Ilumatobacter coccineus YM16-304: one gene and its partner. The protein of the gene in region 1 interacts with the protein of each later gene in a pairwise test. Links are inferred from orthologs where the notes say so. Each region holds a gene or a part of one and is shown on either strand. Other genes may lie near its edges.

The links.
Region 2: the proteins of ftsZ (region 1) and rlmN interact in binary tests that used the Escherichia coli proteins (3 or more experiments, as listed by UniProt). The link is inferred for Ilumatobacter coccineus YM16-304 from one-to-one orthologs.

What each region holds. Positions count from the first base shown.
Region 1 is NC_020520.1:2,162,879-2,169,190, forward strand. The notes cover bases 829-3,792. They hold ftsZ (cell division protein FtsZ), read left to right. Parts: upstream 829-1,734; coding sequence 1,735-2,850; downstream 2,851-3,792. Other genes in these bases: YM304_RS09745 (cell division protein FtsQ/DivIB), read left to right, coding at 829-1,572; YM304_RS09755 (polyphenol oxidase family protein), read left to right, coding at 2,908-3,654; YM304_RS09760 (YggS family pyridoxal phosphate-dependent enzyme), read left to right, coding at 3,686-3,792. Also shown: murB (UDP-N-acetylmuramate dehydrogenase), read left to right, coding at 1-265; more of YM304_RS09745, read left to right, coding at 256-828; more of YM304_RS09760, read left to right, coding at 3,793-4,330; YM304_RS22355 (cell division protein SepF), read left to right, coding at 4,501-5,130; YM304_RS09770 (DivIVA domain-containing protein), read left to right, coding at 5,178-6,155; ileS (isoleucine--tRNA ligase), read left to right, coding at 6,227-6,312. UniProt on the Escherichia coli protein: Essential cell division protein that forms a contractile ring structure (Z ring) at the future cell division site. The regulation of the ring assembly controls the timing and the location of cell division.
Region 2 is NC_020520.1:2,516,238-2,522,585, reverse strand. Bases 2,094-5,093 are described here. They hold rlmN (23S rRNA (adenine(2503)-C(2))-methyltransferase RlmN), read left to right. Parts: upstream 2,094-3,071; coding sequence 3,072-4,115; downstream 4,116-5,093. Other genes in these bases: YM304_RS11295 (phosphotransferase family protein), read right to left, coding at 4,495-5,093; YM304_RS11300 (DUF6285 domain-containing protein), read right to left, coding at 4,148-4,498; YM304_RS11310 (M3 family oligoendopeptidase), read left to right, coding at 2,094-3,075. Outside these bases: mshD (mycothiol synthase), read left to right, coding at 210-1,178; more of YM304_RS11310, read left to right, coding at 1,243-2,093; more of YM304_RS11295, read right to left, coding at 5,094-5,451; YM304_RS22465 (peptidoglycan DD-metalloendopeptidase family protein), read right to left, coding at 5,470-6,348.

The DNA of each region.
Region 1 (6,312 bases):
GAACGCCGGCTCGGTGTTCGTCAACCCGGTCCCCGGCGAGGTCAGCGCCGGCGCGCTCATCGACGAGATCGGACTCCGCGGACACCGCATCGGGTCGGCGAGCGTCTCCGACAAGCACGCCAACTTCATCCAGGCCGATGTCGACGGCAGCGCGAACGACGTCGTCGACCTCATGAAGTTCGTGCGTCAGCGGGTGCTCGACGAAACGGGCTACGCGCTGCGCAGCGAGATCAAACTCATCGGATTCGAGGAACCATGGGACTGATTCGACGCCGCAAGAAGAACCAGCCAGAACCGGATCGTTTCGGCGACGACGGCTTCGGTGACGGCGACGTCCGCATCATCGGGCCGGCATCGTCGTCGGCCGACGAGACCGGCGAGTTGGTCTCCGACGTCGAGCTCGACGGGACGCCCGGAGGCTCGGTTCTCGACGAACTGTCGATGGCGTTCGACGACGTCGACGACCCCGAGGTCGACGTGCTCACCAGCAGGGTTCCGGTGACCGGGGCGCACCAGCGTGGGGCACCTGCGACCGAATCGATCGACGTCGTCAGTGCCGGCGAACCAGAACCCGAGCCACGGAGCAAGCGATCGAAACGCAAGGGCGCCGAGTCGAGCGACGATGAGCCCGCTCGAGACGCCGCGACGATCTCGATCGGCGGCGACGACGATCTCCCCGACGCCGTGTATCTCGACGAGGCCATCGGTCTGGGTGGCGACGGCACGGTGTTCATCGACGACGACGGCCGCGGCGACGCGATCATGCCGCAAGACGCCACCGGGCCCGGCATCGAACCCCGACTCCGCCAGCGGCGGATCGGCGTGCGGCGCGCCGAGGGGCGCCGACGACTCAAGTGGGTCGCCATCATCGGCGTCGTGCTCGTCCTGCTCATCGGTGTCCTCGCCGTGCTCGGGTCGGGGCTGTTTTCGGTCGACGACGTCACCGTGTCGGGCCAGCGCTATGCCGACGACGCCGTGGTGCAAGAGGTCATCGACGATCTCGTCGGTACCCCGACGCTGCTCGTCGACACGGCCGCCGCCGAGCGGCGCCTCGAAGAGATCGCGTGGGTCGAGTCGGCGCGGGTCCGTACCGATTTCCCCAGCTCAGCGTCCATCGAACTGCGTGAACGCGTGCCGCTGGCGACCATTCGCGGGGCCGACGAGCGCTACCGCATCCTCGACCGCGAAGGGCGCGTCCTCGCGATCGAAACCGGTCAACCGGTCGCCCCGGTGCTGATCTCCGGGCCCGGCACGCTCGACCTCGAGGTGGGGCAGTTCGCCGACGTCGGGTACGCCGCGGCGTCGACACTCGTGACCAAGCTGACCCCCGAGGTCCGATCACGGCTCGTGTCGATCAGCGCCACGCCCGACGGCTCCGACATTCGCCTGATCCTGCGCAACGAACTGATCAACGGCGACCCGGCACCCGACATCGAAGTGCGGCTCGGCGCAGCGATCGGCGACAACGAACAGTTCGAACGACTGGTCCGCCTCGAGCGTGTTCTCGACGACATCGACGGCGGCGGAACGACCATCATCGACGTCTCGACCGACGAGGCGACCGAACGCTGACCTGCTCGGATCGCGCAGACGGCCGTGCTGCGGCGCTAGCGTCCCTCAACGGTGCTGGCAGACCTGCCAGAATGCGCCAAGACATGTCGTCCATCGCGGACGACGTCAGATCGAGAACTCCATGTACACACCACCGAAACAAATGAGCTGGGAGACCTACTGATGGTCGGCACGCCACAGAATTACCTCGCCGTGATCAAGGTCGTCGGCGTCGGCGGCGGCGGCGTCAACGCCGTCAATCGCATGATCGACGCTGGCCTGAAGGGCGTCGAGTTCATCGCCGTCAACACCGATGCCCAGGCGCTGCTCATGAGTGACGCCGACGTCAAGCTCGACATCGGCCGGGATCTCACGCGAGGCCTCGGCGCCGGCAGCGACCCGGAAGTCGGTCGTGAAGCCGCCGAATCGCACCGCGACGAGATCGAAGAGATGGTGCGTGGCGCCGACATGGTGTTCATCACCGCCGGTGAAGGCGGCGGTACCGGCACCGGTGCCGCTCCGGTCATCGCCGAGATCTCTCGTGAAGCCGGCGCCCTGACCATCGGTGTCGTCACCCGCCCGTTCTCGTTCGAAGGACGCCGCCGCTCGGTCCAGGCCGACAACGGTGTGCAGCGCCTGAAGGAGAAGGTCGACACGCTGATCGTCATCCCGAACGATCGACTCCTCACCGTCGCCAACGACAAGACGAGCGTGCTCAATGCGTTCAAGATGGCCGACGAAGTCCTCCTGCAGGGTGTGTCGGGCATCACCGGCCTCATCACCACGCCGGGACTCATCAACACCGACTTCGCCGACGTCAAGGCGGTCCTCGCCGACGCCGGTACCGCCCTCATGGGCATCGGCCAGGCCAGCGGCGACGAGCGCGCTGTGTCGGCTGCCAAGGCGGCCATCTCGAGCCCGCTGCTCGAATCGGCCATCGACGGCGCCCGCGGCGTGCTGCTCAACATCACCGGCCCGTCGAGCATGGGTCTGTTCGAGATGAACGCTGCTGCCGAGATCATCCACGGCGTGGCCCACCAAGACGCGCTCATCATCTTCGGTACGGTCGTCGACGACGAGATGGGCGACGAAGTCCGCGTCACGGTCATCTCGGCCGGGTTCGACCGCGTCGACGGCACCGGGTACACCCCGGCTGCATCGTCGTCGTCGGAGCCCGCTCCCGACCAGCCGCGCACGACCCCGACGCGCATCACCGAACTCTTCGGCGATTCCGACGAGCCCGATCCGCTGGCTGACGATGACGACGACGATTTCGACGTCCCGTCGTTCCTCAAGTAGCGGACCGTCCGCAACCGGTCGATCTCGGCCGGTCGAGCACCGAGCGCACGCCGTCGCGTGCTGACCCTGCTCGATCGTCGCGTCGCCGGACGGCGTTTCGTCGTCGCGGCGAGTGAACGAAGCGACGGCGACGTCCATCCGCACCACGTGGCGCCCGACGTACTCGCCGACCGCCAGCGGTCGATCACCGGCCGTCGATGGTCGATGGTCGACCAGTGCCACGGCACCGCGGTGCACCGCATCGACGCCGAGCGCGAGATCCCGACACACGCCGAGTCCGGTGAAGACGAACTGGTCGTGGCCGACGTGCAGCGAGCCGACGCGCCGGGAACGCACGTCGCCATGTGGGCCGCCGACTGTGCGGTCGTCGTCCTCGCCGGTTCGTCCGGCAACCTCGTCGCGGTGCACGCCGGGTGGCGTGGCCTGGCAGACGGCGCGATCGACGTCGCCTGTGACGAACTCGGTGACACCGCCATCGCTGCGGTGCTCGGCCCGACGATCCATCCGTGCTGCTACGGGTTCGGCGGTGACGACCTCGCCCGCGTCGCCGAGGCGGTCGGCGCCGAACCCTCCGCCATCACAGGAACCACCACGAGCGGCCGCCGCGCGCTCGATGTCCCGCTGGCCGTGCGAACCGCCCTCGCCCGCCGTGGCGTCGAACTCCATGCCGTCGGTCCGTGTACCGGTTGCGACGATCGCTGGTTCTCGCATCGCGTCCGACGCGACCGGGGCCGACATGCCACGATCGGGTGGATGGACGCCGAGCACGATCACGACGAACCGGCGAGGGCACATGGGGTCTGACGCTCCTCGACCCGCCCTCACCGTCGACGTCGTGGTCGAACGACTGGCGGCGCTCGACGAGCGCATCGACAGCGTGTCGAGAGCTCGCGAGCAGCCCATCACGGTCACCGCGGTCACCAAGGGCTTCGCCGCCGACGTGATCCGGGTCGCCGCCGACGCCGGCTTCTCCGCGGTGGGGGAGAACTACGCACAGGAGTTGCTCGGCAAGGTCGACACGCTCGACGCACTGGGTGAGCGGCGACCCACCGTCGAGTTCATCGGTCGGCTGCAGTCGAACAAGGTCCGCCAACTCGTCGACGTCGTCGACCTGTGGGCGAGCGTCGACCGGCCGTCGCTCGTCGCCGAGATCGCCAAGCGAGCGCCGGGCGCTCGCATCCTGGTCCAGGTCAACTCGACGGGGGAAGACGGCAAGGGTGGTTGTGCGCTCGGCGACACCGCTGCACTGGTCGAACGCGCCCGGGAGGCCGGCCTCGACGTGGCCGGGTTGATGACCGTCGGTCCGACCGGCGAGCCGCCCGAGGCCGCCCGCCCCGGTTTCGAGGCGGTACGGCGACTCGTCGACGAGCTCGGCCTCGAGGTGTGCTCGATGGGGATGAGCGGCGACATCGAGGTCGCCGTCGCCGCCGGATCGACCAATGTTCGCGTCGGGACCGCCCTGTTCGGCAGCCGGGCATGATGCTCGTGGTCCGCTGTTCGACGGTCGCTGCGAGTGCCGCCGAGCCGACCCGGCGACGTCGACGCGGCACGCACGCGTGTTCGAAGTTCCTTGCGCAGCGCAGCAATGCCGCTCGTGTCCACCGAATTGCCACTGTGTCGGGCTAAAGTCCGGGCGCTCAGGAGGAAGAAATGTCACTCTGGAAACGGACCATGGACTACCTCGGTCTCGGTCCCGACGATGCGTACGACGACTACGACGGATACGACGAGCCGGAACCCCCGGCTCGACAGCAGCGCGCCCAGCGCGACGTCGAACCCGCCGATCAGCGCGCCCCTCGCGGGAACCGTGGCGGGTGGGAGCCCGAGGGTGAGCCGACGGTGCGCACCGTTGCTCCTCGACCGAGCTTCCCCTCCAAAGACTTCGACGCATCGGCGGCGGCCCGGCGGCCGTCGATGCAGCAACCGCACCAGTCTCCCGGACGTGGTGCCGACGACAGCGGCGTGCACATCCGCCCGAGCCAACCCGAACAACCCGCTCCGCAACCGCAGCTTCGCAGCATCCCAGGAGGATCCATGGAGCCCCACACCGTTCGCCCCCGCCGCTTCGACCAGGCGCAGGAAGTGGCCGACGCCTTCAAGAACGGCATGCCGGTCATCATGAATCTCGAAGGCACCGAACGCGATGTCGCACGCCGACTGATCGACTTCGCGAGCGGCATCTGTTACGCGCTCGATGGCACGATGGAGAAGGTGGCGACCGGCGTCTACCTGCTCAAGCCGCCGGCACGACCGCAGCGCTACGACGAATACGACGACTGACGAACACGACGACTGACTTCCCTCGGGAAAGAACGTAGAGGATCACCATGGACATCAGCCCACAACGAGTGCGCACCGCTGAGTTCAAGACCGTCAAGAAAGGTCTCGACCCCGACGAAGTGCGGGCGTTCCTCGAGGAGGTCGCCGCCGAGCTCGAACGAGCGCAGAACCAGTCGACGGCGATGGAAGCCCGCGCCCGGGCCGCGGTCGCTCGACTCCAGGAGATCTCCGAGGCGACGCCGGCAGCACCCGCCGACGGTGCCGTCGAGCCTGCGCCCGCCGTGGCCGCAGTGCCCGAGCCCGCCGCCGACGTCGTTCCCTCGGTCGACCAGGCCGAGACGATCAGCCGCACGCTGTTGCTCGCTCAGCGCACGGCCGACACCGCCATTGCCGAAGCAGAGGCCGAAGCAGCCCGTCTGCGGACCGAAGCCGAAGCCGAGGCCACGAAGACCATCGCGAGCGCGCAGGAGATCAGCGAACGCCTGTCGACCGAAGCCCGCGAAGAAGCGCGCAAGCAGGGCGAGGCCGAGCGGATCCAGGTCGAGAGCGAAGTCAATGCGCTGCTCGCCCGTCGTGACTTCCTCGAATCCGACGTCGACCACCTGCAGACGTTCCTCGTCGACGAGCGCAACCGGCTCCGCGAGGCCGCCAACGACATCCTCGAACTCGTCGAGCGCGTGCCGGCCGGCCTCGGAGAAGTGCGCCGACCGTTGCTGTCGGCCTCCGACGACGACGAACTCATCGCCGCGACGTCGGCCACCAGTGCCGGCGCCGCACCCGAGTCTGCGGCTGCCGAGCCCGCAGCGGAGCATCTCGTGACCCAGGAGATGCCGTCGATCGGCAGCGAGCGCGCCGCGAGCGACGCTGACGCTGGTGATGCGGCTGCCGACGACGACGGCGGCTTCGACTGGTCGGGGGAGTCCGACGACACCGACGCTGACGCCAGTGATGACGACCCGCTCGTCATCCAGACCGACATCTCCGACGAGGGCCCGACCGGGTTCTCGTACGACAAGAACCGCTGACCGCCGGCGCCGCCGAACGGCGCGCGAACCTCCTGCGTTCAGGGGCCGTCGCGTCGGTAGCCTTGACCGACGTGGCATACCCGAACGTCGACCCGCAGCCAGACTTCCCAGCCCTCGAGCGCACGATTCTCGACCGCTGGGAGCGAGACGAGACGTT
Region 2 (6,348 bases), 350 kb from region 1 along the record:
CGAAGAGAGACCGTCGCACCAGGCGACGCCGGGCGGCGGATCCCAGCTGTCGCGCCTACCAGGTGGCGGGAACCTGGTAGCGGAAACTCTACACCACGCCCTCTCCCCCGCAAGCGTTACCGGCGGCGGAACAGCCCAGCGAGAAGCGGCTGTCGGAGCCACGAGATCGCACGATGTCAGCCGTCGACAGCGACCGGTACCGTGGTGTCATGCGGTGCCTCGAGATCAAGCGCGAAATGGCCGACGACGACATCGCGCTCGTGACCGAACTGCTCGACGCCGCGGCGCGCGCCGACGGCCGCCGACCGCTCTCCGATCACCTGTACCTCGATCTCGTCGGCGGTGGTCAGGACGGATTCACCGGACTCGTCGCCTGGGAGCCCGGCCACGAGCATCCGGTCGCCTACGCGCAGATCTCGAGCGGCAACGACTCGCTGGCGTTCGAACTCGTGGTCCATCCGCATCACCGCTACGACATGCGCACCATCGGCCCCGAACTGATGGACGCGGCCCTCGACGTCGTCCGCCGAGAAGGCGGCGGCGAGGTCAACTGGTGGGTGTACGAACCGACCGCCACGCATCGTGCGCTCGCCGCCGAGGCGGGCATGGTGCAAGGGCGCACGCTCTATCAGATGCGGCGCAGCCTGCCCACCGAGCGACACGCCACGATCGACACCCGTTCGTTCGTGCCCGGCGCCGACGACGAGGCCTGGCTCTCGGTCAACAACCGGGCCTTCGCCGACCACTCCGAGCAGGGTGGGTGGACGATCGACACGCTGCGCCTGCGGCAGCAGGAAGCCTGGTTCGACCCCGACGGATTCCGGATGCACGAACGCGACGGGCGACTCGCCGGATTCTGTTGGACGAAGGTCCACCAACCCGATCCGGCGACCTCGACGAGCGACGCCGGTGACGGTCGACTCGGAGAGATCTACGTGATCGCCGTCGACCCCGACTTCCACGGCCTCGGTCTCGGCTCCGAGATGACCCTCGCCGGACTCGACCACCTCGCCGACGTCGGCATCGGTACCGCGCTCCTCTACGTCGACGCCGACAACGCCGGAGCCGTCGCCATGTACGAGAAGCTCGGCTTCACCGTCCACTCCACCAATGCCGCATTCAGCACCACCGTCGACGCCGGCACCGGCGACGCGCCCGACCGCGTCGGCAACTGCTGAGCCGTCCCGCCCGACGACCCTCGACGCACACTCCCGCCTCACTTCGATCAGAAAGACCACACCGATGAGCAACACCACCGCCGACAACGAGGCACTCCCCCGCTGGAGCGTCGCCGACGTCCACGAGAGCTTCGAGTCACGATCGTTCCTCGACGCGAAGGAGCGCGCCGGCGCCGACGTCGACCGTCTCGTCTCGTTGTTCGACGAGCACGGCATCCGTGCGGTCGACGGCGAGGTGACCGAAGCGACCGGCGAGACCGCCGACATCGTCATCTCCGAGTTCAACCGCGTGTCGGCCGACCTCGACATCCTCGGCGCCTACATCTACGCCTCGGTGTCGACCAACTCCCGCGATCAGGTCGCACAGGCGACCATGAGCGAACTCGACCCGGTCGAATCGAAGCTCCGCCCGCTCATGGCTCGGCTCTCCGACTGGGTCAGCTCGTTCGATCTCGACGCGCTCGTCGCCGTCAGCGAACAGGCCGCCGACCACGAAGGGCCGCTCAGCCGACTCGTCGAGCGATCGACGCATCAGATGTCGGAGGCCGAGGAGAACCTCTACGCCGAACTCTCCAACACCGGCGCCGGAGCGTGGGGTCGCCTGCAGCAGGAAGTGACGTCGCAACTGTCGGCCGAGGTCGAACTGCCCGACGGCCCGGAGCGCCTGCCGATGCCGGCCGTGCGCGGCCTCGGCACGCACGCCGACCCCGCCGTCCGCAAGGCCGCGTACGACGCCGAGCAAGTCGCCTGGCCGACCGTCGAGGTACCCGTGGCGGCCGCGATGAACGCCATCAAGGGCGAGGCGAACGCGGTCAACCGTCGCCGCAACTGGTCGTCACCGCTCGACGCGTCGCTGTTCGCCAACAGCGTGAGCCGGGCGACGTTCGACGCCATGCAGGCCGCCGTCACCGCGTCGCTGCCCGATTTCCATCGCTGGATGCAGACCAAGGCCCGGCTCCACCAGCACGAGAGCGGCACGCTCCCCTGGTGGGATCTCGTCGCGCCGGCGCCGGTGAGCTCGGGGGCGATGTCGTGGGACGACGGCATCGACGTGGTGCGCAACGCGTTCACCGGGTTCAGCCCGACGCTCGGCGGACTCGTCGATCGCGCCATCGACGAGCAGTGGATCGATGCCGCCCCTCGCGACGGCAAGACCGGCGGAGCGTTCTGCATGCCGTTCGTCGGCGATCGCTCGCTCGTGCTGCTCAACTGGTCGGGCTCGGCCGAATCGGCGCAGACCACGGCGCACGAACTCGGTCACGCCTACCACAACACGACGCTCGCCGATCGCACGTCGCTCCAGCGACGGCTGCCGATGGCACTCGCCGAGACCGCGTCGATCTTCTGCGAAACGCTCGTCGTCGAGGCCGGTCTCGCTCGCCTCGAAGGCGACGAACACCGCTCCGAACGGTTGGCGCTGCTCGACATCGACCTGCAGGGCACCAACCAGGTCGTGGTCGACATCCGCTCCCGTTTCACGTTCGAGACCGAGCTGTTCGCTCGCCGCCAACGCCGCACGCTCAGTGCCGCCGAGATGTGCGAGATGATGACCGAGGCACAAGCCGATGCCTACGGCGCCGGGCTCGACCAGTCGACGGCCCATCCGTACATGTGGTTGCTCAAGCCGCACTACTACGGCTCGCACTTCTACAACTGGCCCTACACGTACGGCCTGCTGTTCGGGCTCGGCCTGTTCGCCAAGTACCAGGAGGACCCCGAGCGGTTCCGCAGCGGGTACGACACCCTTCTCTCCCGTGCGGGCATGGACACCGCGGAGCAGCTCGGCGAGGCGTTCGGCCTCGACGTGACCGACGAGGCCTTCTGGACGGCCTCGCTCGACGTCGTGCGCGGACGCATCGACGACTACGTCGACATCGCCGATTCGATCGGCTCATGACCACCACGCTGTACGACCTCGATCGCGAGGCCTTCGGCGAGGTGCTCGACGGCGAACCGCGCTACCGCCTCGACCAGCTGTGGTCGGGCCTGTACGAGCAGCTCGCCGACCCGGTCGACATCACCAACCTGCCCAAGAAGCTGCGAGCGCGTCTCGACAGCGAGTTGCCGACCGCGCTCACCAAGGTCACCGAATCGGTCAACGACAAGGGCGACACGGTCAAGTTCCTGTGGGAACTCGACGGCGGCAGCCGGGTCGAGACCGTGCTGATGCTGTACCCCGATCGAGCGACGGTGTGCGTGAGCAGCCAGGCCGGCTGCGCGATGGCGTGTGGCTTCTGTGCCACCGGCCAGGCCGGGTTCACCCGTCACCTCACCGTCGGCGAGATCGTCGAGCAGGTCGTGCGTGCGTCTCAGCGTGCCGCCGAGTCGAACCGGCGCGTCAGCAACATCGTGTTCATGGGCATGGGCGAGCCGATGGCCAATCTCGAACGGGTGTGGTCGGCGACCGAACGGATCCACGGCGACATCGGCCTGTCTGCTCGACACATCACGATCTCGACCGTCGGGCTCGTGCCGGGGATCCGAGCGATGCGCGACCTCCCGCTTCCGGTCAATCTCGCCGTGTCACTGCACGCGGCCAACGACACCCTCCGCAACGAGCTGGTGCCGATCAACAAGCGGTACCCGATCGACGATCTCCTCGACGCGTGCGCCGACTATCTCGACGTGAAGAACCGCCGCGTGAGTTTCGAGTGGGCGATGATCGACGGCGTCAACGATCGCGACTCCGACGCCGAGGAGCTCGCCGAACTCTGCCGCAAGCTCCGCCCGAGCGCGCACGTCAACCTCATCCCGCTCAACCCCACGCCGGGCTACCCCACCAAGGGCACGCCGCTGAAGAAGGTGTACGCGTTCCGAGATCTGCTCGAGAAGCTCGGCGCGAACGCCACCGTCCGCCAGAACCGCGGCACCGACATCGATGCGGCGTGCGGCCAGCTCGCCGCCGGCCAGCCGGTCACCCTGTCGAAAAAGCGCTGAGGGAGCCCGGAAGCGCTGAGCCAGCCCGCCGCTCAGGCGAGGTACTTCGGGTTGGCGACGGCCAGCTTGTCGGCGACCGTGGCGGCGAGGAGCCCGCGGACTTCGTCGAGGCGATCGTCGAGGTCGCCGTTGCGGATGGCGGCCGCCAGTTCGGCGTCGTCGGCCATGCCCAGCTGTTCGAGCCGGGCGCCGTGGGCCTGCGCGTGCGAGTCGCCGAGTTCGAGCTCGCGTTCGACCATCGCCAAGACGTTGACCGCCACGCGCGTGTGGAAACGCAGGCGGCCGTCGGTGGCCGGCGACACGTCGCGCTCGAGCCATTCGCGGACCGACTCGACGAGTTGCGCCGCGGTCGGTACGTCGTGGGGATTCACGGGGTCGGTCACCAGCGGCCCTCCAGTGCGAGGAAGAGGTCGTGTTCGTTCTCGCACACCCGACGGCCGATGGCAGCCAGCTCGTGGCTCCTGACGGCGCCGTTGAGGTGCGCTGATGCTTGCGAGATGCACATGATTCCCCACTTCCAGGTGCCGAGGACTTCCCACCACCGCACGACGTCCGGGTCGATCTCGATGCCGCTCGCAGCCTGATAGGCGTCGAAGAGCTCGTCGTACTCACCGAGTCCGGCGACGGGCGGGGCCCCACCGAAGCGCCACGCCTTGACACAGAGCCAACCGAGATCCTCCATCGGATCGCCGAGGTGCGCGAGTTCCCAGTCGATCACGGCACGCAGCCCTTCGGAGCCGACGATGATGTTGCCGAGCCGGAAGTCGCCGTGAACGAGACACTGCGTCGACGTCTCGGGCCGATGGTCGATGAGCCATCGACGCACGAGTTCGAGCACGGGGTGCGGCTGGCCGAGTTCGTCGATGACGTCGGTGTAGAACGCGATCGGATCGACCGGTTCGAGCCCGTCGAGCGTGGCGTGGTCGATCGCGTGGATTCTGGCGAGTGCGGAGCCGCACTGCCGAGCAAAGACCTGTCGCGCGTCGCGGTACTCGTCGTCGCGCTGGATCTTGCGGGCGATGGTCTCGCCGTCGATCGCTTCGAGGATCATGAACGCCGCACCGTCGTCTTGTCGCTCGGCGTGGAGCAGCTTCGGCACCGGCACACCAGCGTCGCCGGCGGCGCGAACGACGGCCGCCTCGTGGAGCATCTCGCGGATGTCGCCGGGGCGTTGGCGTTGAGCGATCAGATCGGTGCCGTCGGCCGAGAACCGCCAGGTCTCACGGGAAGCGCCACCCGACAGCCGGGTCAGCCGATCGATGGTTGCGCCATCGAGCGATGCCGACAGCGTGGCGGCGAACTCAGCGATCGTGTCATCGAGGTCACCGGTGCTCATCACCCCGATCGTCGCAGATCAGCAGCCCGCGGCGAGAACTGACGGGTACGGGTTGACGTTGACGCCGCCCCCGGGTCGCAGTTCGAAGTGCAGGTGCGGCGTGGAGTACTTCGCGTTTCCGGTGTCGCCGTTGTAGGCGATGATCTCGCCCTGTGTCACCCGTCGGCTCACGCCGTTGTAGCTGTCCATGTGGCCGTAGTAGTAGCGGTTGCCGTTGTCACCGACGAGCGATGCGGCGTTGCCGCCGAGACGGTTGGCCTTGAACGTGACGTAGCCGGACACGACGGCGTAGATCGGCACGCCGCGAGGAGCGATCATGTCGACGCCGACGTGGCGTCGACCGCCCGAGCGAGGTGCGCCCCAGGTGTCGGCGAACGCCGAGCCGAGGATCGGACACACGATCGCGTCGATGTACATCCCACCGTCACCGCTTCCGACGATGACCGGGGTCGGGCTGCTGCCCGCTCCGCCCACACCGGTTCGTCCGCCGCTCTCGCCGCCCGATGCGCCCGAGTTCTCGGGCAGCGTCGACACGGGCGGAGACGTCGTCTCGGGGGTCGTGTCGACGGGAGCGTCGTCGGTGGTGGTGCCGTCGGTGTCGTCGCCGGCCGGGCCCGATGCCGCAGCGTCGTCTCCGTCGGCGGGCACCGTGGTGGTGGGAGGCACCGTCGTGGGTGGCACGACGAGACCCGGATTCGGCTGTGCCCGGGCGGCGGCTTCCGCTTCGAGGCGGGCCTCTTCGACGATGCGTGCCCGTTCCTTCGCCAACTGCGCGGCGAGTGCCTTCTGCACGGCTTCGTCTTCGAGTCGTTCTTCTTCGATCTCGCGCAACCGGACCACTTCGTCGTTCGCAGCGTCGCGCAGGCGAGCGTGTTCTTCACGTTGGGCCTCGACGTC